DNA from 4 places in the Hymenobacter erythromyxa genome. Region 1 is predicted to be linked to each of the others. Evidence: riboswitches for the same ligand, from Rfam matches in the RefSeq annotation. Region 1 holds a riboswitch; each other region holds the start of a gene.
The links. A riboswitch is a leader RNA that binds a small molecule or an ion and turns the genes downstream of it on or off. The one in region 1 is predicted to bind S-adenosylmethionine.

Region 1 (5,666 bases):
AAAGCCTGGGCCAGGTCGGCACGAATGTCTTCAAAGTGCTCAATGCCCACGGACAGGCGCAGCAGCGTGGGCAGTACCCCGGCCGCCAGTTGCTCCTGCTCGGAAAGCTGCTGGTGCGTGGTAGCGGAAGGCTGAATGATGAGCGTTTTGGCGTCGCCTACGTTGGCCAGGTGACTCACCAGCTTCAGGTTGTCAATAAAACGGGTAGCCGTATCCTTGGAGCCGCGGATGCTAAAGGTGAGCACGCCCCCGGCTCCTTTGGTCAGATATTTCTGCGCCAAGGCGTAGTAGGGGCTGCTTTTCAGGCCGGGGTAGTTTACCTTCTCTACCTGGGGGTGCTGCTCCAGCCAGGTAGCAATGCGTTGCGTGTTTTCCACGGTGCGCTCCAGACGCAAACTCAGGGTTTCCAGCCCCTGCAACAGCAGGAAGGAGTTGAACGGACTCTGCGAAGGGCCGAAGTCCCGCAGGCCTTCTACCCGTGCCCGAATGATGAAGGCAATGTTGCCGAACGGGCCGTTTTTGCCGAACACATCATTGAATATGAGGCCATGGTAGCCTTCTGATGGTTCCGTAAACTGTGGAAACTTGCCATTGCCGAAGTCATACTTGCCGCCATCCACAATCACGCCGCCAATGCTGGTGCCGTGCCCGCCAATCCACTTGGTAGCCGATTCTACCACAATGTGCGCGCCATGCTCCAGGGGGCGGAACAGGTAGCCGCCCGCACCAAACGTGTTGTCTACAATCAGCGGCAGGTCATACTTGTTGGCAATGGCAGTAATGCGCTCAAAATCAGGCACGCTGAAGCTGGGGTTGCCAATGGTTTCCAGGTACAGGGCCTTGGTGTTGTCGTCAATCAGGGCCTCAAAGCTCTCGGGCTTGTCGCCATCGGCAAACCGGGCCTCTATGCCCAGGCGCTTGAAGGCTACTTTAAACTGATTGTAGGTGCCCCCATAGAGAAAGGAGGAGGAAACAAAGTTGTCGCCGGCCTGCAGAATGTTGTTGAGTGCAATGAACTGCGCGGCCAGCCCCGAGGACACGGCCAGCGCGGCTACTCCACCTTCCAGCGCCGCAATACGCTGCTCAAACACGTCAGTGGTCGGGTTCATCAACCGGGTGTAGATGTTGCCGAATTCCTTGAGGGCAAACAGGTTAGCGCCATGCTCTGCGTTTTTGAATACGTAGCTGCTGGTCTGATAAATTGGGACGGCGCGGGAACCGGTTACGGGGTCAGGCTGCTGGCCGGCGTGGAGTTGGAGTGTCTCGAAATGCAGGTTCTGAGTAGACATAATGGGTCTGTATTTAAAGAAGAATTTTTTGACTGGGGAAGGCGCCAGGGGGCGCAAAATGGCCACGACGAAGCGTAGCGGAAACCCTCCTGAAACCGGCTAAAGCAAGCGGATTGCGGCGGTTAGGATGCAGTTTGCCTCATGGAATGCCAAGGGGCATTACCAATCAGGGCTAAACAGGAAAAGAGAGGAGGGGTGCTGGAGGGAGCCGGATTTAAGCGGCTAGCAACAGCAACAACACGCGCTGCAACAGCAGCGCATTCGCATTCGCGCAGCGGCGAAGGCGGAAACACAGACATCCGTTGAGGTGCCGGGACGCAACGAGGCGGCCGGAGCAAACGGATACGATAAGGCGAAAGCGAGGGTGTTTTCCATGGCACTCAACTTATATCTCCCGCCAGCAACAGCTGGTCTGGGCAGGAATTGGCACCTTTCGCGCGGTCGAAGGTTGCCAGTGGGTCACGGAGCCTGTTCTCTCGCCACTTCTGTATAAATCCTATGAAAACTGCCCCGCCGCGAGCGGGGGAGTACCGGGTTGGTGAGGGCAAATGTAAGCGCCAGATTCAGAACTCAAAATTTTAAGCGCATTTTTTTTAACCGCTTTGGCTTAAAATGAAACAAGCTATACGCAGCTGAATGCACAAAAAAACGCCGCCCTGCGGAGCAGAGCGGCGTTTGGAGGAAGTAGCGTCGGAGACTAAATTTTTGGTAAAGTCAGTACCTGACCTACTTCAATATGGTCGGGGTTAGAGCCGATAGTGGCTTTGTTGGCGTCGTAAATCTGGTGCCACTTGCTGGCGTCGCCGTAGTGGTGTTTGGCAATTTTGGAGAGCGAATCACCCGATACTACGGTGTAGGTATCGCCCTGAGTAGTAGCCGCTGGCTGGTTGGCGTTGCCGAAGAAATCGGTGTTGCCAGTGGCGGGCTTATTGGCTGGCTGAACAGGTTTCTGCTCGCCTTTATTCAGAAAATCGAAGAGTCCCATGGGAGTGGTTATTTAGGAGTAGGAGAGGAGTGGAGGTACTGCATCGGCCTGATAGCCATAGGCATGTAACGCTAATCTTACGCGGTGGAACCAATTTGGTTGTTATTCCGGGAGTCAATAGACTTATCCCAACCCTTTGGAAAGCCTGTCGTAAGAAGTGGCTATCCGCCGGAAAAGCATAGCGCACCCAGCGGGTAGTTCACCTTGCAAGTTTCTCCCAACTTCACCTCCATTCCCTATGAAACTGATGCCCTTCCCGTTTCGCTATCTGGCCAGCCTGCTGGTGCTGGTGGCCCTGTTTGCTACCTCCTGTAACCAGGAAAATAAAGTAGGCGAAACCAATATGCTCTACGGTACCGACAGCAAAGTCTGGAAGACCGATAAGGAAACCACCGCCACCGGCGACAAAGTAGACCAAACCAGCGCCGACAAGAAAACCGAGCTGCGCTTCTTTGCCAACGGCAACTTCAACATGACGTCGCCCTCCCAGACCATGCAGGGCACGTACACGTTTGATCAGACCGCTAAAAAAATTACGCTCACGCCTACCGGCAGCAGCAACACTTTGTCTTTTGATGTCGTAAATCTCACCAAAGATGAAATTACCCTGCGCGCCCCCGATGGCTCGCAAATGATGCTGGAGGCCGACTAAGCTCCGGTTGAAAATCGAAGTCTGAAAAACACAAAAAAGCCTTTCTGCCACTGGTAGAAAGGCTTTTTTGTGTTGATTGGATAGGGCAGCCTGACTACGAATGCATCAGCTTCTGGGCCGTGCGACGGCCGTACACCCGCGCCACCCAGCGCGGCAGGAACACCGCGCCCAGCACCAGATATAGGTAATAGGTTACAATGCGGTAGAGCAGCACCATAAAGCTGGTCATGGTAGCCGTACCGATAAACTTGCCGAAAAACGTGGGAAAAGCACCTTCCGCAATGCCCGCCCCGCCCGGCGTAATAGCTACCAGCAGAATCACTTTGTAGGTGATGTTGCGGGCAAACATCATGGTGAATTCCTGCGCTGATACGTTCACGAAAGCCGCAATCAGGCAGCCAATAACGAGGTAGCGCGCCGTCCAGACAAAGGCCGTACTGAGGGCCGCCCGCAGCCAGTAGCCCGCGCCGTTGCCGCGCAGCTGGGCCGAGGCCCACACTACCTCATTGCCGTGCTGGTAGGCCTTAGCCCGCCAGCGCCGCAGGCCGCGCAGGGAAAACAGGCGCACCAGCAGCCGCTTCACCGACATCGGGTTGATAAAAATAGCGTACAGCATCAGCCCGGAATACACCGAAACCATGACGTAGCTCAGCCCAAAAGCTATTTTGAGTGTGGTCATGAACCCGCTTTGCAGCGACTCGGCCGGGTACAGCCCCTCGTGCGCCAACCAGACCACCAAGGGCACCATCACCACATAATACAGGTTGTCGAGCAGGGCCGTCACCATCACATACGCCACCGATTTGCCCAGCGTAATGCCTTCCTTATGCAGCAGAATGGGCGCTACCGAAGTGCCACCCACGGCTGAGGGCAGAATGCAGGACGCAAACTCCCAGATCATAATAATATCCAGGGAGGCGCGCCAGCTGAGCACCCGCTCCGATATTTCCCGGATCCGATAAACGTAGCCGGCGTCGCGGGCTACCAGCACCAGCAGGGAAATGAGCAGCCACATGGGGCTGGCGTTGCCCAGCGGGGCCAGGTCGCCGGGCTTGTAGCTGCGCCAGAACATAAAGCCCACCACTCCCAGGCCAATAAGCACGGGCAGCACAATGCGCGACGGCCGTAGCTTATCGAGCAGTTGCTGTTCCTCGGAGTCCTGGGTTACGGGCATAAGCAAGCGGTGTGGGGATAGGCAAAAGTAGCCAATATTCGGCCAGAGCTGCGTAGGGAAGATACGAAGCGGAAAACCTGTACGAGTGGGATAAACCGCTGCCCCGGAAAACTCGTACCTTTGCCCACTATGGGGATGCTATATGGTAGCTGCCCTTAACCTTTTTGCAAGGTTATCTGTTGCCCTGTTAGTTCCTGTTATTTGTTCTGACCCAAGATGATTGTTGAACCCGGTGCCCTGTTGGCAGCTATTGACTCGCCTGACGACCTGAAAAAGCTCAGCCCGGACCAGTTGGTTCAGCTAAGCCAGGAACTGCGGCAGTTCATCATTGATTCCGTTTCCATCTACGGCGGCCATTTTGGCGCCTCCCTGGGTGTAGTGGAGCTCACAGTAGCCCTGCACTACGTCTTCAACACGCCTTACGACCAGTTGGTGTGGGACGTAGGCCACCAGGCATACGGGCACAAAATCCTGACAGGGCGCCGCGAGAAATTCCCTACCAACCGCCGCTACCACGGCATGTCGGGGTTTCCGAAACGCAGCGAAAGTGAGTACGATGCCTTTGGCGTAGGCCACAGCTCTACCAGCATTGGCGCGGCCCTGGGTATGGCGGTAGCCTCAGACTATAAAGGCGAATTCGACCGGCAGCACATTGCCGTAATTGGCGACGGGGCCATGACGGCCGGTATGGCCTTCGAAGCCCTGAACCACGCCGGCGTGGAGAAATCCAACCTGCTGGTTATCCTCAACGATAACTGCATGAGCATCGACCCCAACGTGGGCGCGCTCAAAGAATACCTCACCGACATTACCACTTCCCGCACCTACAACAAGGTGCGCGATGAGCTGTGGAACGTGCTGGGCAAGCTCTCCAAGTTTGGTCCCAACCCCCAGCAGATTGCCAAGCGCGTGGAGCAGGCCATGAAGGCCACCTTGCTGAAACAGGGAAACCTGTTCGAAGCCCTCAATTTTCGCTACTTCGGCCCCGTAGATGGCCACGATGTCCAGCATCTGGCCACCATCCTGCACGATCTGAAGAGCATTCCCGGTCCCAAGCTGCTGCACTGCGTTACGGTGAAGGGCAAGGGCTATGCGCTGGCCGAGAAGGACCAGACGCTGTGGCATGCTCCCGGCCTGTTTGATAAGGTTACGGGCGAGATTCACAAGAAAACCTACTCTACGCCGCAGCCACCTAAGTATCAGGACGTGTTTGGGCACACGTTGGTAGAGCTGGCCGAGAAGAACGATAAAATCATGGGTGTGACGCCGGCTATGCCTTCGGGCTCGTCGCTGAACATCATGATGGAGGCTATGCCCGACCGCGCATTTGACGTGGGCATTGCCGAGCAGCATGCCGTGGTCTTTTCCGCTGGTCTGGCCACGCAGGGCCTGGTGCCTTTCTGCAATATCTACTCCTCCTTCATGCAGCGCGCCTACGACCAAGTGGTGCATGATGTCGCCCTGCAGAATCTGCACGTGGTTTTCTGCCTGGACCGCGCCGGTTTTGCCGGCGCCGACGGCCCCACGCACCACGGCTGCTACGACCTGGCCTACATGCGCTGCATC
Region 2 (5,666 bases), 340 kb from region 1:
TACCAGGTGCAGTGGGACAGCCGTGCTCTGCTCACCTGGCAGCTGCCTAATTCTGCCGAGGAGCCGCAGCCCGTTCCGCCGCAATATCTGTACGCCAAGCTGCCAGCTTCAGCCAAACCGGTGCCGCGCGAAGTGGCCCGGCCCACGCCCCCCGTTTCGGCTCCGCCAGCGGCACCAGTGGCAGTCAGAGCTACTAAGCCGGCAGTGCGTACGGTTCGGCCACCCGCGCGCCGCCCGTCAGTAGCGCCGCCTGCCCGGCGCGTAGTGGTAGTTCCGGCTGCCCCGCGGCCAGTGGAGCCGGTAGCGGTGCCAGCGTATACCAACGCGGCCGGGGAGCTGCCCGACCTAAGCACCCTAACCAAAGGCACCACCGTTACGCTGCCTAATCTGTATTTCACTCAGGGCAAAGCCACGCTGCTGCCTACTTCCCGGCCCATGCTCAACCACCTGGTGCGTACGCTGCAGGCGCAACCCACCCTGCGCCTGGAAATTGCGGGCCATACCGATAACGTGGGCAATGCGGAGCTGAACCGGCAGCTGTCGGAGCAGCGGGCCCGCACTGTGCGCGGGTATCTGGTGCAGCAGGGGATTGATTCCACGCGCCTTACTCCAAAAGGCTACGGTGGCACCCGCCCCGTGGCCGATAACCGGGACCCCAAACAGCGGCCGCGCAACCGCCGGGTAGAAGTAGTAGTGGAATAAAAACAACTCGTGCCCTGACCCGCCGGAGAATAGTTGTGGCAGCGGTTTTTCCGTAAAGCAGGCTCAGCTGACTATTCCTTGGCATGGCTCCTAAAAAACCAGCTGCATCCGCCAAGAAAGCTACCGCCCCCTGGCCCGTGGAGCGCCCCACGGCCAGACATGAAAAAGGTCGCCCAAAAGCTGCCCTATCCGGCCAAACAGGCCGATATGAAGCTGCAGCCCGGCATGAGCTTCAGCACCTACCGTGCCGCTGGCAAGCTGCGCGATAAGGTGGCCCTGATAACCGGCGCCGACAGCGGCATTGGGCGCGCCGACTCGTAGTTCAGCTCATATACAACGTGCTCGAGGCCTTAGTCCGTCTGGGCGATGGTGGTGCCGGAGAAGGTGTTGGTTTCCACCATGTCGGTCCCGGCCGCGAAGTACTCGGCGTGAATGCCCCGGATGATGTCGGGGCGGGTAAGGCTGAGTAGGTCGTTGTTGCCGCGCAGGGGCTTGGGGTGGTCGGCAAAGCGGGTGCCGCGAAAGTCCTCTTCGGTCAGCGGGTGGCGCTGAATCATGGTGCCCATGGCGCCATCCAGAATGAGGAGGCGCTGGCGGAGCAGGTCGGGAAGGGGAGACGGAGCGGTGAGGGTGGTAGCGGACATTTCTTTCGGATTGAAATGCGGGCGGGCAGCGCGTATCCAGAAAGAAACCCGCACAGTTGCGTACGGATCCGGCTGTCATCTTCTTTCACCTAAAAACGCGGTGAAATGGGAGTTGGTACCTACTCGTGGTAGGTTGCCAAGACGTCATCGGGCCCGGTCCCTCGGTCTTTCTGGATAGCAGCGTGCCACCAAGAAACAACGGCGGACTCATTGCTGCACACCCGTCATTATTCCAACAAGGCAAATGGAAAATTGCCTTGGATTTAAGTTTATAAATTGTTTAGTATATATTAAAATATTTTAATATATTTTTGAATAAATCTAATTAATAAGAACAGCTCATGAATGCACTTGTAGTTAATTCCAGTGGCCGCACCGAGTATTCGGTCAGCCGCCAGTTGGTCGCCGAACTGATGACTGAATTGGAGATAAAGCACCCGGACCTGCATGTGCACTACCGCGATGTGGCGGCGGGCATGCCCTACGTCAATGACCTGATGATTGCCGGGTTCTACACGCCAGTCGACGCCCGTAGTGCCGATCAGACGCAGGCCCTGGCTTTTTCTGACTTGCTGGTGCAGGAGCTGAAAGCGGCCGATATGCTCATCATTGGGGTGCCGATTTACAACTTTAGCATCCCGGCTGCGCTCAAAGCATGGATTGACTTGATTGCGCGGGCCGGCCTCACTTTCTCCTTTTCGGCCGATGGCCCGATGGGACTGCTACATGATAAAAAAGCATACCTGGTGGTCGCCTCAGGCGGGGTAGAAGTAGGCAGCCCCTATGATATGGCTACGCCTTACCTGCGCCAGGTGCTGGGCTTCGTGGGTATTACCGACGTCGAGATTATTAGCGCCGACCAGCTTAACCTTCTGGGGGAGCAACCTATTGGCAGCGCGCGCGAAGCTATTCAGCGCATTCACGCCATCGTCTGAAGCAAAACGAGTTAGAGCAGTTCTCAGGCCCGGGTGCTTTATAAACGGAGGCAAAGCCGAGCGTTACACGGCCGTATGGATGTGTAACGCTCGGCTTTTAGTGCTGGCCACCTCGTCTGAACTCATGCCGAGTGCCGGCAACAGTCCTATAAAGCCCACGCCGGCCACACGCTGCCTGCCGGAAAGACAGCCGGCTCCGGTGGCAGCTCCAGAAACGCAGTAACCCCCAGTAAGCCCGCCAAGTCGCCGGAGCCGCCTACGCGCAGTGGCGTTGCTAGGCGGCGGCCTTCGGCATCTACGCGTCAGGCGCACGGGTACGAAGTGCGCCAACTGGGGCTTAAAATTGATATCGACGGTGAGCACGGCGGGTGCGGGTGCTTCGATAAATGCGGCTGTTTCTGATGCATCTGCGGGCTGCATGCAGGCGTTCAGCCAGGGCCGTACGTAGCGGCAGGCCGTGAGGGAAGTCGAGACCGGGTTGCCCGGCAGGCCAAATACCACCCATCCTTCGGCGCGCGCGCAACCGCCGGGTAGAAGTGGTAGTGCAGTAAAAACTACTCGGATGCCAGCCAACCGCTGGATGGTTATGCCGTAGGTTTTCTCGTAGAGAGAAAGCAACCGACTATTCCCTGGCACTATGGCTCCTAAAAAATCAGCATCCGCTAAACAAGATACTGCCCCCAGACCCGTGGAGCGCCCCACGGCCAAAGACATGAAAAAGGCCGCCCAAAAGCTGCCCTATCCGGCCAAACAGGCCGATATGAAGCTGCAGCCCGGCATGAGCTTCAGCACCTACCGCGCCGCTGGCAAGCTGCGGGATAAGGTGGCCCTGATAACCGGCGCCGACAGCGGCATTGGGCGGGCCGTGGCCGTAGCCTTTGCCATGGAAGGAGCCCATGTAGCGGTACTCTACAACCAAAACACCCAGGACGCCGAGGAAACCAGGCGCCTGGTAGAAGCCCAGGACCGTAAGTGCCTGCTGCTGCAGCTGGATGTGCGCGACCCGGAGCAGTGCCGGCAGGCCGTGAGCCGCACGCGCAAGGAGCTGGGCGGCCTGAATATTCTGGTGAACAACGCGGCCTTCCAGATGGCGCAGGAAAAGTTTGAGGACATTCCCGAAGAGCAGATCCGGCGCACCTTCGATACCAATATTCTTGGCTATATCTGGATGGCGCAGGCCGCCGTGCCCCACTTTCAAAAGAACGACTGCATCATTAATACCGGCAGCATTGTGGGCCTCACCGGCAACCCCCTGTTGATTGACTACACCGCCAGCAAATCGGCTATTCATGCCTTCACCAAAAGTCTGGCCACCCACCTGGGCGAGCGGGGAATTCGGGTGAACTGCGTGGTGCCCGGCCCGGTCTGGACGCCCAACATCCCCGCTACCATGCCGCGGGAAGAGGTAGAGAAGTTTGGGTATGAAGTAGCCCTGAAGCGCCCCGGCCAGCCCGAGGAGCTGGCACCTGCCTATGTGCTGCTGGCCTCAGAAGATGGCTCTTTCATGACGGGCAGCCTGGTACACGTAACCGGCGGCAAGCTCAGCAGCGACCAATAGGGGAGGTTGTGAAATGGTGAGTTGATGTTCGGTTTGCGCAGAACCGCGCCTTACAGAACATCAAACTCACCGATTCATAATTTCACAACCTCACCAACTCACCCTTTTACTACTTCACCATATGCCCTATCCCGAAGGCACCGTACGCGCCCTGCTGCAAACCGACCTGGTGACGGAAGCCACCCGCGCAGCGCTGCAGGCCCGGCTGGATGCCCCCACATACTATCTGCCGCAGTTTTTTGATGCCGATACGTACCAGTTGCTGCGGGTCGTGGCCGCCCGGCTCCTGCCGCAACCTGACCGCCCCGCGCCCATTGCGCTGGCCCCGGCCATTGATGCCCGCCTGGCCGAAGGCCGCTCCGATGGCTGGCGCTACGACGTGCTGCCCCCCGACCGGGAAGCCTACCGCATGGGCCTGGGAGGTATCAATCAGGCAGCCCAGGCGCAGTTTCAGCAGGATTTTATGGCTTTGGATGCGGCTCGTCAGGATGCGGTGCTGGAACAGCTGGCGGCTGGCAAAGCCGCGGGTGAAAACTGGCAGCAGATAAATCAGGAGCGGTTTTTTGAAGAGCTGCTGGCTGAGCTGACCGAAAACTACTACGCCCATCCCCTGGCCCAGGAGGAAATTGGCTACGTGGGCATGGCCGACGTACCCGGTTGGACGCGCATCGGCCTGAATGAGCTGGAGCCCCGGGAGCCCGAGGAGCTGAACTAGTACCATGGCCAAAGCGCGTAGTCTGACGTTCAGACTATGCCCGTGCGCTGATAATATTCTCAAAACATCAGGTCACGATTTCACCACAACACCATTTCACTGCATATGCCCGACGAAGAAGTGCTGGAAGAAGGGATAAAGAACCCGGTGAAGTCTGAAATACAGGACCCGCTGCTGAAAAGTCTGCTGAAAGAATCGGCTGCCCCCACCGAAAAGGAGCAGCCCCAACCCGTGCCCAGCCCCGCCGGGGAGGTAGATTGCGTGGTGATTGGGACCGGGGCGGGCGGGGCGCCGCTGCTGGCCCGGCTGGCCATGGCCGGGCTGAAAGTGGTAGCCCTGGAGGCCGGGCCCTGGCACAACCCGCGCCGGGACTTCGCTACCGATGAGAAAGCCCAGGAGTTTCTGTTCTGGAACGATGAGCGGCTGGCTGCCGGTAAAGACCCGGTGGCTTTCGGCAAAAACAACTCCGGCACCGGCGTGGGCGGCTCCACGCTGCATTACACGGCCTACACGCCCCGCGCCCAGGACGACGACTTCCACATCCGCCGCGACTTTGGCGTGGGTGCCGACTGGCCCTTCGGCTACGATGAGCTGGAGCCTTATTACGACGAGCTGGAGCAGTTTCTGGGTATATCCGGCCCGGAAAATTACCCCTGGGGCAAGCCCCGGCGCCGGCCCTATCCGCTGGCGCCGCTGCCCCTGAACGGTGCCGCCCTGCTCATGGAGCGCGCCTGCCGGCAGCTGGGCATTCAGACCTCGCCGGCAGCCAATGCGGCGCTATCGGCGCGCTACTACCAGGAAGGCGTGGGCTGGCGGGAGGCATGCACCAACCGGGGCTTCTGCCAGGCCGGCTGCAGCACCGGCGCCAAAGCCAGCATGGACGTAACCTTTCTGCCGCTGGCAGCTGCGTACGGGGCTGATATTCGGCCCAACAGCTTTGTAACAGAGGTGGAGCGGGACGATACGGGGCGCATCATCGGCGTAGTGTATCAGCAAAACGGCGTAACGCAGCGGCAGAAATGCCGCCACCTGTTTCTGTGTGCCGGCGCGGTGGAAACCCCGCGCCTGCTTCTATTGAATGAGCTGGCCCTGAGCAGTGGGCAGGTAGGCCG
Region 3 (5,666 bases), 1.7 Mb from region 1:
GACATCTCGCGTGCTGATTTTGCAGTGCTAATCACTATTCACCACACTAGCGAGATGTCTCGACTTCGCTCGACATGACGCTCTTTTCAACCCAAACTGTTTATCGTTTTAGATCGAAAAGGCAACCGGCGGCGACGTTGGCGCCGTGAAGTAGTTGGCATTGGCTTCGCCGATGAGGCCGGCCGCTACCGTGTCGCCGCTCAATTCATCTACCAGAATGAAAGAGCCGGTGGTGCGGTTCTGGTGGTAATTGTCCACGGCCAGCGGAACGGCCGTTTTCAGGCGCACCCGCACGATGTCGTTGAGCTGGGCTGAGTCGGTGGCGGCGCGGGCAAAGGTGTGCACGTTTACTTTGTGCAGGATGGCCGGAACGGCCGCTTTCACCAGCGCCGAATGATGCTGCAGCAACAACTTGCGGCCGGGCCACAGGGGCTGCTCACTCATCCAGCACAGCGTCGCTTCCAGCTCCCGCGTCAGGGTGGGCTCGTCGTGCAGCGGGACAATGGTGTCGCCGCGGCTCACGTCCACGTCATCGCGCAGCCGAATGACCACGGCCTGCGGCGCCGTGGCCGTTTCCACTTTCTGCTGGCTTACTTCAATAGCTTCAATGGTTGATTCCTGCTCCGAAGGCAGGATGCGCACTTTGTCGCCGCGGCGGTACTGGCCGCTCAGCACCTGGCCGGCATAGCCGCGGTAGTCGGGCAGCTCCGGCGTTTGCGGGCGAATAACATACTGCACCTGGAAGCGGGGAGCGGCGGCCACTTCCACCGCGCCGGGCACACTTTCCAGATGTTCCAGCAGGCTGGGGCCCGCGTACCACGGCAGTTGCCGGGAGCGGGTTACCACGTTGTCGCCGTTCAGGGCGCTTAGCGGAATGGCCGTGGCTTTGGGCAGCTGGAAGTGGTCGGTGAGGGCGGCGTAGTCGGCGGAAATCTGGTTGAATATCGTCTCATCATACTGCACCAGATCCATCTTGTTCACGGCCAGCACAAAGTGCTGGATGCCCAGGAGCGCGGCAATAAGCGTGTGGCGGCGCGTTTGCTCAATCACACCCTGGCGCGCATCCACCAGCACTATGGCCATGTCGGCGTTGCTGGCGCCCGTCACCATGTTGCGGGTGTACTGCACGTGGCCGGGCGCATCGGTAATGATGAACTTGCGACGGGGCGTGGTGAAGTACTTGTAGGCGACGTCAATCGTGATGCCCTGTTCCCGCTCGGCACGCAGGCCGTCCGTCAGCAGGGCCAGATCCACTACGCCGTTGGAAGCCTGGCGCTTTTCCAGCGCGGCCAGTACATCTAGGGAAACAGATTCAGAATCGTAGAGCAGGCGGCCAATCAAAGTGCTTTTGCCGTCGTCGACGCTGCCGCAGGTGATAAATCGGAGAAGGTCCATATTGGGGAAGCGTGCCAGGAGGCAGCCGGTAAATAGTAGTTTGAAAAGAACTGCCAGAGGCTAGAAATAGCCGTTGCGCTTCCGGTCTTCCATGCCGGCTTCCGAGATGTTGTCGTCGAGGCGGGTAGCGCCCCGCTCACTTACTTTAGCCAGCAACAGATCTTCAATAATGTCCTCCACGGTGGCCGCGTCGCTCTCCACGGCGGCAGTACAGGTGGAGTCGCCCACGGTGCGGAAGCGCACCTGACGGGTCACAATTTCATCGTCCTGATCCAGCCGGATGTGCTCCGTGAGGCCCAGCAGCTGGCCGGAGGGAAGCACCACACAGGTGCGCTCATGGCCGAAATAAATATCGGGGAGGGCAATGTTTTCGCGCTGGATATAGCGCCACACGTCCAGCTCCGTCCAGTTGGAAATGGGGAATACGCGCACGTTTTCGCCCTTCTGAATGCGGCCGTTGTAGATGTTCCACAGCTCGGGGCGCTGGCGCTTGGGGTCCCACTGGCCGAACTCGTCGCGCACGGAGAAGATGCGCTCCTTGGCTCGGGCCTTCTCTTCGTCGCGGCGGGCACCACCAATGCAGGCATCAAACTCAAACTCCTCAATAGTCTCCAGCAGGGTATAAGTCTGCAGCGGATTGCGGCTGGGGTATTTGCCGCCGGGCTCGCGCAGACGCTGCCGCTTGATGGTTTCCTCCACGCTGCGCACAATCAGCTTCTCTCCCAGCTGTTCGGCCAGCGCATCGCGGTAAGTCAGCACCTCGGGGAAGTTGTGGCCGGTATCCACGTGCACCAGCGGAAAAGGAAACCGACCGGGCCGAAAGGCTTTTTCTGCCAGACGCGTAAGCACAATGGAATCTTTGCCACCGGAAAACAGCAGCGCGGGCCGCTCAAACTGGCCGGCCACTTCCCGAAGAATATGAATGGCTTCGGCTTCCAGCCGGTCGAGATAATCGAAAGTTGGGGTACTCATGAGAAGGATAATAATTTGTCATGCAGAGGCGCAGCCGAAGCATCTCGCGTGCTGATGTTGAAAGGCTATTCAGACGTCAGCACGCGAGATGCTTCGCTGTGCTCTGCATGACGTTCTGAGTGCATCGGTTCTACCACCGGGTCGGGGCCATTGTGCGCGGCTGTGGTGTGCAGCCCGCATTCTTTGGCCGATAAGTCTTCCCACCACCAGCGGCCGGCGCGGAAGTCTTCGCCGGGGCCAATGGCGCGGGTGCAGGGCGCGCAGCCAATGCTGACGAAGCCCTGCTGGTGCAGTGTATTCACCGGAATGCTGTGCTGCTGGGTGAAAGCCACCGCCTCCTCCCAGGTCCAGTCGAACAGGGGGTGAACTTTGACGAGGTTGTGCGCGGCGTCCCACTCCACGGGGTCCATGGTCTGGCGGTTCTGGGACTGTTCGGCCCGAATGCCGGTTACCCATGCCTGCTTCCCGGCTAAGGCCCGATTCAAAGGCTCTACTTTGCGGATAAAGCAGCATTCCTTGCGGTTGTCCACGCTCTCGTAGAACGAGTTTGGCCCCTTTTCCAGGAGCAGATTTTGCACGCCGGCCTGCTGCGGGAAGAACACCTCAATGGGCTTCTGATACTTGAGCAGCGTCTTGTTCCAGGTAGCGTAGGTTTCCTGGAAATTGCGGCCGGTATCCAGCGTAAACACCTGAATGGGCAGGTCGAACTCAAAAATCAGGTGGCTGATAATCTGGTCTTCCAGCCCGAAGGAGGTGGAAAACACGGCCTGCCCGGGAAAGTATTGGGCCACGAGGCGCAGCCGCTCCAGAGCCGAAGCCTGAATCAGCCGGGGGCGCAGGTCGTCCAGCAAGGCAAGAACGGCCGGCGCAGCATTTACTGCGGACATAACAGGAAAAGGAAGGGGAGAACCGGGCAGCAAGCCCATGTTCCGGCCAAACAATGGCCCCGGCAGCGGGCGGCGTTACAGCGCAACGACGCGTAGTGCCCGGCGAGGCAGAAGGCGGGGTGTACAGCTACGGAGCACTAAGCGCACAAGCGCATCAGCGGGCCTTCAGAAGCACACAACCAGAAAAGCGGGAGGGGCGTGGTGCTAACAACAACAGGGCATACCCATCATGGCACAACACCCATGCTGTACAGCAGAGGCGGTGGCGGATGTGGTAGCGGAGTTGAGGAAGCGTTTCACAGTTTGTTGTTTTTATATGTTCAGGACTTGGCACCGTTTCGGATGGTCCGCTGGTTGCCGGCGCTTCGTAGAGCCTGTCTCTCCACGCCTCTGTATAAAAACAATCCTTTGGTAAAGAATTGATGCCCCAAAGTTAGGAGGCGAAATTTTATACTTCCAAATTTTATTTTTTCAGTTGCTGCTGAAAAGGAACGGATCAGCGGCTGTTTCAGGAATATAATGCTGGCCTAAAGTATAAAATAAAATATCCTGAAATTGTAGTTGACAGAACCATTATATCAAACTTGATATTTTGCTGGAAAAGTGGTCTTAAGTCACTTTATGGCAATAAATATTACTTGAGAGCAGCCTTAAAAATAAGAAAATGAACAAATAAAAAAATCAGGCTATGAGAAGTCTGATTCATGAAATGCTTCAATTTCTTAAGTCTTAAACCGGGTGCCTATTTTTTGCAAGAAGGGGAGGGCTTCCGGGGCTGAATTTGTCAGTAAAAGCAGGCCAACATATACCACAGTCAGCACACCGGAGCGGAGCAGCATCGTCAGAAACGGGGTGCCCAAATCTGGCATCAGCCAGCCACAAACTCCGGCAATAGCTGCTAAAAAGACGATGAGGGGAATGCGCCAGGTGAAGGGCTGCATGCGGTAGCTATACCACACAAACCAAGTGCGGGCCACATTAATACTGGTGAGGGAAAGCAGCGCGGCCAGGGCCGCCCCGGTAAGTCCCAGGGCTGGAATCAGCAGCAAATTGAGGCCCACCGTGACCAGCGCCAGGGAGATATTGAAGATTAAATCGTAGCGGTAGCGCGGGGACGTTACCACAATCAGCCCATTTACGCCCGTAATGCTGTCGAATAGCCGGCCCATGAGGAGGAGCAGCACGGCTGTGGTGCCAATGGCGTACTCGGGACGGTGAATAAGGTGGTAGATGAAATCCAGATTGAGGCTGATGCCCAGCGCCAGCCAGCAGCCCAGCGTAGTGAGCAGGCGCGTGGTATTGCGGTAGAAATCGGCCATGCGGGACTGGTCGTTTTCCTTCCAGTACTCGGCCAGCAGGGGGAAGGCAATTTTGCTGAGGGCCCGCCACGGAATAGTGAGGGCGGTGCTGATGTTGATGGCAATGGCATAAACGCCGGCCGCGGCCAGGTTTATTTTGGAGCCCAGCATCAGGGAATCCACCGTCATTATCACGGTGCCCGAAATATTGGAAAGCAGCGCAAAAGCCCCAAAGTTTACCAGCTCACGCACCGGCCGCACGCGGAATACCGCCCTGGTAGGCCGCAGATGCAGCTCCCCGATATAAGCCAGATAACCCGTGAGCAAAAGCGTAATCAGGCTGTTGACCCCAATGTAGGCCAGCACAAACTGGTGGAAAGTCAGGTAGCCGGTTCCGAATAAAAAGGCGGCGCCCGCAATGAGTATCCGCAGGAGAATTTCCTGCAGAAAGGAAGAAAACGCCGTGTGGTACAGCCCTTTCAGGTAGGCATCCTGCAGGGAGTATAGCAGCGTAAAAAAGGCCAGCGCAATGCCCCAGAGGTAATAAGGTCCCAGCAGGCCGGCATCGTGCGAATACAAACTCAGAATGACCGGCTGGCCCAACACGTAGAGGGCGGTAACCACCGCAAAGCCCACCAGGGGCAAGCCCAGCAGCAACGGCAAAAAACCGTGGTGGCGGTTTTCGGCGTCGCGGAAGTATGGGAAAAACCGGATGCCCATACTGGCAAACCCCACCGCCGATAGCTGCGCAAAAATGGTGGCAATGGACACCAGTACCTGCGTCAGTCCCAGCTGGCTGGGCGCCAGAAACCGCGGCAGCAGCAGCGTAGTATTCACAAAGCCCAGGGCCAGCCCAAGGTAAGAAATCAGGGTATTGCGCAGTCCCTGCCGCTGAACGATGCCCAAGTTGTTGGTTGCTTAGTAGTCTTCTATGAATTCTGTCGAGCGTGTATAGCAGTCAGAATTTCTGAACCGTTTACATATGCCGCGTTATGGCTGCGAAGGTACTCCATCAATTCGTGGAACTGACGTGGGCCGTTGTGCTTGTTAGCCGGGTCGAAATTCTCATTATGCCACAGCACCGTGCACACGCCGCCAAACCGTTCAATTTCCT
Region 4 (5,666 bases), 1.7 Mb from region 1:
TGCCCTGCGCACCACCGATGCGGAAGCCATTGTGCGCACGGCCGAGGCCACGGGCCGGCTGGTATTTGGGGTGATGCAGAACCGCTACTCCCCGCCCACCGCCTGGCTAAAGCAGGTTTATGATGAAGGCCGCCTGGGGCAGATATATCTGGTACAGCTCAACTGCTTCTGGAACCGCGACGCCCAGTACTACCGCCCCGGCGGTTGGCGGGGCACGCTGGCCCAGGATGGCGGCACGCTCTTCACCCAGTTCAGCCACTTCGTGGATTTGCTCTACTGGGTATTCGGCGACATTACTAATATATCTGCCCGCTTCCGCGACTTTAACCACCAGCAAATCACCGAGTTTGAAGACTCCGGCCTGATTACCTTTGATTTAGTGCGCGGCGGCAGCGGTACGCTGCAATACAGCACCGCCGTTTGGGGCCAAAACCTGGAAAGCTCCCTCACGGTGGTAGCCGAGCACGGCAGCCTCCGCCTTGGTGGCCAATACATGGATAAACTGGAGTACTGCCACCTGCGGAATTATCAGCGGCCAGAGTTGCCGCCCACCAATCCTGCCAATGATTACGGACCTTACCGGGGCAGCGCCGCCAATCATGTGCAGGTGATTGAAAATGTGATAAATACCTTTCGAAACCGATGCGCGGCAACCACCAATGCGCTGGATGGGCTAAAAGTAGTAGAGATAATTGAGCGGGTATATCAGTTAAAATAACCTCTGTTTAATGCTTCATTTCAAAAGCAGCTTTAAACCGTTTTATCTAATACTTCTGGTAGAATGCTGCTTGTTCTGCGTTAACTTTCTTACCCTGTTTAAGGCTGTCATAATTGACATTTGGCAGAATGAGACTTCATTATGCCGCTTATTCGTAGCCTGTTTTTTGTGGCTTGGTTTCTGGCAGCAATATGGGCGGCCTCAGAAATACTTTTTCTGAGCCACGTTCTTTTAACTGAGGGCAGTCTGGTTTTTCAAAGAGGGCTATTTGTTACACGAAGAATTTCCTTCCATACTATCATTCGTCTGAACACGAAAGAAGAGAAAATAGAATATTCTGCCCTGACCTCCTGGCAGAACAGCCTGCTGTATAGCGGCGAAAAACTAAGAATCAGTACTGAAGGCCATGAAGTAGTAATCCACTCTATATGGCTGAAGGATAATTTGACTTTCAGAAATAAATTAAGACAGTTAGCGGTTAATACTACGGTACATTGCTCTGGCAAATTCAACGAAAGAACAAGCCATTTTGCGTTACTGATTAGTGGCCTGTTTATTCTGGTAATGAGCTACGTAAATTTATTTGGTAAGTAAAATTCACCCATACACATGACCTCCGCTACTGCGCAAGCTTACTCCGAGCTAAAAACCTGGCAAAAACGCATGCAGGAGAAACCCTCGCTGCTTAACCGTTTAGCCCGGCGTGTGCAGGCCAAAATGAATGCGCTGCTGCCGGAGAAAGTGCATCTGGCTCTTACCGCGGCTATTAAGCAAATGGTGCGGGGGGTGTTGTTTGGCTCCATGCAAATGACGCGAAAACCCCTGGCCGAAAGTAGCCTGACTGAGCGGGAAGAGCTGATTCGTACGCGCATCCGGTACTACCGGAATACGGCCGCCGCCGAAGGGGCCGTAACCGGAGCCGGCGGCTTTCTATTAGGCCTGGCTGATTTTCCCTTACTGCTCAGCCTGAAGCTGAAGCTGCTCTTTGATATTGCCGCGCTTTACGGTCATGATGTGCGCGACTATACCGAACGGCTGTACCTGCTTCATATTTTCCAACTGGCCTTTAGCAGCCAGCAGACGCGCAATGAAGTGTACCAGCGCATAGCCAATTGGGAAACCTACCGCCTTACCCTGCCCACCGACGTGAATGAGTTCGACTGGCGCACCTTTCAGCAGGAGTACCGCGACTATATTGACCTGGCTAAAATGGCCCAGCTAATTCCTGTTATTGGGGCGGCGGTAGGGGCAGTGGCTAATTATCGGTTATTGGTGCAGTTGGGAGAAACTGCCATACAGTGCTACCGCCTGCGCTGGTTTGCAGTCAATAAACCTGAATAGATAACGCCCTGCTGGGTGTGATAAAGCTTCCTGTATAGCGGGGTATAGAAATCAGGGAAAGTATTGCGGAGGAAAAAGCGAAGCTATATGGTATGCTTATGGTAGGTGCCTGCTTATTTTATTAATAAAAAAAGTCATAACTCACTAACGGGTACCTTCTTGTTTAACTTTTATATAGGGTGCTTTATATTTATATCAACACAATTAACTCAAAAGCAAAAACTACTCGAAAAGAAGGTGGTTTCCCTGCTGATTAAAAATTATTAGCCGGGAATAGAATGTTGAATATTTTCTGTTAGGTTTGTATATAGTTTACCAAGAGAAAAATTATTTTTTCCTTCGTTTCTTTATTCCCACCTTATTTTCTTTACACATGGCATTTGATTTCGGTCAACTCGAAAACGCCCTCAACGCCGCTAAGAATAGCGAAATCGTGAAAAAAGATCTGCGCAAAGCAGTTCGCAGCGTTTCTTCGGCTATTACTGCACTCCAGGAAGCTGTTTCCCAAATGGAAACGGTTCTGGCAGATGACTACCAGCCGGCTCCTAAAGAGCGTAAGCCCCGCGTAGCCAGCACCGGTGGTGCAAAGCGTGGCCGCAAGCCTAAAAACGCCCAGCCAGCCAGCTAATTCCTGGTTCTGAGCTCAAGAAGGAGCGCCCCTGACTATCTGGTCAGGGGCGCTCCTTTTTTATTTATCCATCTGCTAAACGTTAATTTCAATTATAGAAAGTGCTATTGTGAGGGGTTTCTTTAAAGGTGTTTGTTTGCAAACCCATTAATCCGGTTTTACCTTTGAGGCATCAATTCTTTCTAGCCCAAAGGATTGTTTTTATACAGAGACGCTGAGAGAAAGGCTCTACGATGCGTCGGCAACCTCCGCCAATGGCCGGAACGGTGCCCAACCGAAGGTCAGTGAAGCTTCTTCCTGACAATATAAAAACAACACACCGTGGACTTTTTCCCCCGCTTTCCTGCCCCGCTTTTTGCTTCTCCCGCCTTCCAGCGCGTGCCTTTCCGTGCCGCCTGTTGTTGCGCCGGATGTTGTTGCTGTTAACCAGCATAAGCGCCATCCTTTCATAGGATAAGTGCCCTGAAGTTCAACTTCTCTTTTTCCTTTTCGGATTTCTGGCCTGCCTGGTTACGGAAGTGAGGTAACGCCCCATGGTTATGCGTGGCTCTCGCGGTCCCTTTCGTCACTGGCTACCCCCAGAAATCAATTAACCCTACGTGTTCCGAAGGCTTGACTCCGGCTGACACGACTACCCGATTTATGCTTAAAAAATCACTCGAACTGCTGCGGCAGGAAGCGGCCGAAACCGGCGCGCATACCTTAAAACGAAGCCTGAACGGCTTCAATCTGATTGCCATTGGCATTGGGGTAATTATCGGAGCGGGCTTGTTCTCGCTCACCGGCATTGCAGCCGCCAATAATGCCGGTCCGGCCGTTACTCTGTCGTTTATAGTGGCGGCCGTGGGCTGTGCTTTTTCGGCCTTGTGCTACGCTGAGTTTGCCTCCATGGTGCCGGTTTCCGGCTCTGCCTATACCTATGCCTATGCTACCATGGGCGAGCTGTTTGCCTGGATTATTGGCTGGGATTTGGTCCTGGAATATTCCGTGGGCGCGGCTACGGTAGCCATTAGCTGGTCGCAGTACCTGTTGAAATTCCTGAGCAAGTATGGCATTCATCTGCCGCCCCAGTTGGTGATGTCGCCGTTTGAAACGGCGGCTTTGGCCGATGGCAGCACGGTGCATGGCTTTGTGAATATTCCGGCCATGCTCATTGTGCTGGCTATCACGCTCATCATCATTCGCGGTACGGCGGGCTCGGCGTGGTTTAATGCGCTGGTAGTTACCCTGAAGGTGGCCGTAGTGCTGGTGTTCATTGCCCTGGGCTGGCAGTATATCGATCCGGCCAACTATCAACCTTACATTCCGCAGAATACCGGCGTGTTCGGGGAGTTTGGCTGGAGCGGTATTCTGCGGGGCGCGGGCGTGGTGTTCTTCGTGTTTATTGGCTTTGATATTGTGGCCACCATGGCCCAGGAAACCAAGAATCCGCAGAAGAATATGCCCATCGGCATTATCGGGTCCCTGCTGATCTGCACGGTGTTGTTTGTGCTGTTTGGCCACGTAATGACGGGTTTGGCCAACTACACGGAGTTTAAAAACAGCGCCGCGCCGGTAGCCATTGCCATTGAAAAAACGCCCTATGCCTGGCTGTCCTCGGCCGTTATTCTGGCTATTATCATCGGCTACACATCCGTTATTCTGGTGGATTTGCTGGGGCAGAGCCGGGTATTTTTCTCCATGGCGAAGGACGGGCTGCTGCCGCCGGTGTTCTCGCGCATTCACGAGCGGTTCCGCACGCCGCTGCAGTCTAATCTGCTGCTGGGGTTGTTTATTTCTGTGTTCGCGGGCTTTGTACCGATTTCAGTGGTCGGTGAAATGACGTCCATTGGCACGCTGCTGGCTTTCGTGATGGTGTGCATCGGCATTCTCATCATGCGCAAGAAAGAGCCCGATGCCCCGCGCGGCTTCCGCACGCCCTGGGTGCCGCTGGTGCCTATTCTGGGTATCGTCACCTGCCTGATTATGATGCTTTCCCTGCCGCTGGACACCTGGATTCGCCTGTTTGTATGGTTGGCCATTGGGTTGGCTATTTACTTCGGCTACGGCAAAAAGCATAGCAAACTGGGCCTGAAAGCAAAGGCCAGGCAAACAGCATAGCAACGCCGATAGTATGGACTAAACAGGCCGGGGCATCCGCTCCGGCCTGTTCTATTTTGTTTGATGGCTATCAGTAGCTTTGACCTCCCTTTATTTTTACTAATCTATTTTATCATCGAATGGAAACAACTGTATTGGAGCGGCCTATAGGAGTTTCTGATCAGCCGGCTTATCCAACCATTAGGGAAAGCTGGGCCTTTGTTGGCTGGTATCTGCTGGTAGTATTTGGAGTGGGCGTGCCACTCTTTCTATTGGGTGAAACAGTATTCTCATTTTCCCGATCTGTCACGGTCGTGGTAATAACCATTGCCGCTAATCTGAGCTTGTTAAGCATATTGCGCTGGCGGGCCGGCACGCGCTGGTTGCCCATTCGCCTACAAGGCCAGGAAAGCGCTTCGCTGTATGCGGTAATGCCTGTACTGATATTGACTGCCATACTGGTACTTTCTCTTCTGGATTTGCTGCACCTGCCCAATTGGGCAGATAAAACCTTCCAAAACCTGGCAAACACCCCGGTGTTGGCTTTCGTGATGCTATGCGTGGCGGCGCCGGTTCTGGAAGAGCTACTATTTCGGGGCGTATTGCTGCCGGGGTTGTTGCGAAATTACCCCCAGCGGCCCTGGGTGGCCATTGGCCAATCGGCGCTGGTGTTTGGCATTATTCACGGTAACCCGGCGCAACTGGTAGGAGCAGGACTGTTAGGCTTGCTATTGGGGTGGCTGTACTACCGGACCAGCTCACTAGGAATATGCATAGTCGTCCACGCACTCAATAATTTTGTAGCCTTTCTGGGTATGGTGGTGGGTGGCAAAGAACTGGTAGACAAATCGATAGTGGATATATTCGAATCCTGGTGGGTATATGCCGGGGTAGTGGCGC

Region 2: it holds a riboswitch for S-adenosylmethionine, as region 1 does, so the genes downstream of both, AM218_RS15110 (homocysteine S-methyltransferase family protein) here and AM218_RS00390 (O-acetylhomoserine aminocarboxypropyltransferase/cysteine synthase family protein) in region 1, are expected to answer to the same signal.
Region 3: it holds a riboswitch for S-adenosylmethionine, as region 1 does, so the genes downstream of both, AM218_RS07820 (phosphoadenylyl-sulfate reductase) here and AM218_RS00390 (O-acetylhomoserine aminocarboxypropyltransferase/cysteine synthase family protein) in region 1, are expected to answer to the same signal.
Region 4: it holds a riboswitch for S-adenosylmethionine, as region 1 does, so the genes downstream of both, AM218_RS07865 (amino acid permease) here and AM218_RS00390 (O-acetylhomoserine aminocarboxypropyltransferase/cysteine synthase family protein) in region 1, are expected to answer to the same signal.

Annotation. Positions count from the first base shown of each region.
Region 1 is NZ_CP012623.1:97,216-102,881, forward strand. It holds gene AM218_RS00390 (O-acetylhomoserine aminocarboxypropyltransferase/cysteine synthase family protein) at 1-1,289, opposite strand, end outside; SAM riboswitch class I at 1,672-1,785, opposite strand; gene AM218_RS00395 (LysM peptidoglycan-binding domain-containing protein) at 1,987-2,274, opposite strand; gene AM218_RS00400 (hypothetical protein) at 2,513-2,926, shown strand; gene AM218_RS00405 (lysylphosphatidylglycerol synthase transmembrane domain-containing protein) at 3,021-4,100, opposite strand; gene dxs (1-deoxy-D-xylulose-5-phosphate synthase) at 4,317-5,666, shown strand, end outside.
Region 2 is NZ_CP012623.1:3,530,730-3,536,395, forward strand. It holds gene AM218_RS15105 (PA14 domain-containing protein) at 1-702, shown strand, start outside; gene AM218_RS16865 (hypothetical protein) at 862-1,023, shown strand; gene AM218_RS15110 (homocysteine S-methyltransferase family protein) at 1,053-1,346, opposite strand; SAM riboswitch class I at 1,419-1,527, opposite strand; gene AM218_RS15115 (FMN-dependent NADH-azoreductase) at 1,688-2,281, shown strand; gene AM218_RS15120 (SDR family oxidoreductase) at 2,994-3,839, shown strand; gene AM218_RS15125 (gluconate 2-dehydrogenase subunit 3 family protein) at 3,961-4,554, shown strand; gene AM218_RS15130 (GMC family oxidoreductase) at 4,660-5,666, shown strand, end outside.
Region 3 is NZ_CP012623.1:1,814,272-1,819,937, reverse strand. It holds gene AM218_RS07830 (sulfate adenylyltransferase subunit 1) at 109-1,395, opposite strand; gene cysD (sulfate adenylyltransferase subunit CysD) at 1,456-2,367, opposite strand; gene AM218_RS07820 (phosphoadenylyl-sulfate reductase) at 2,433-3,254, opposite strand; SAM riboswitch class I at 3,564-3,655, opposite strand; gene AM218_RS07815 (lipopolysaccharide biosynthesis protein) at 3,977-5,458, opposite strand; gene AM218_RS07810 (DUF7033 domain-containing protein) at 5,482-5,666, opposite strand, start outside.
Region 4 is NZ_CP012623.1:1,826,977-1,832,642, reverse strand. It holds gene AM218_RS07885 (Gfo/Idh/MocA family protein) at 1-718, shown strand, start outside; gene AM218_RS07880 (hypothetical protein) at 860-1,312, shown strand; gene AM218_RS07875 (EcsC family protein) at 1,328-2,059, shown strand; gene AM218_RS07870 (hypothetical protein) at 2,361-2,687, shown strand; SAM riboswitch class I at 2,886-2,999, shown strand; gene AM218_RS07865 (amino acid permease) at 3,330-4,787, shown strand; gene AM218_RS07860 (CPBP family intramembrane glutamic endopeptidase) at 4,907-5,666, shown strand, end outside.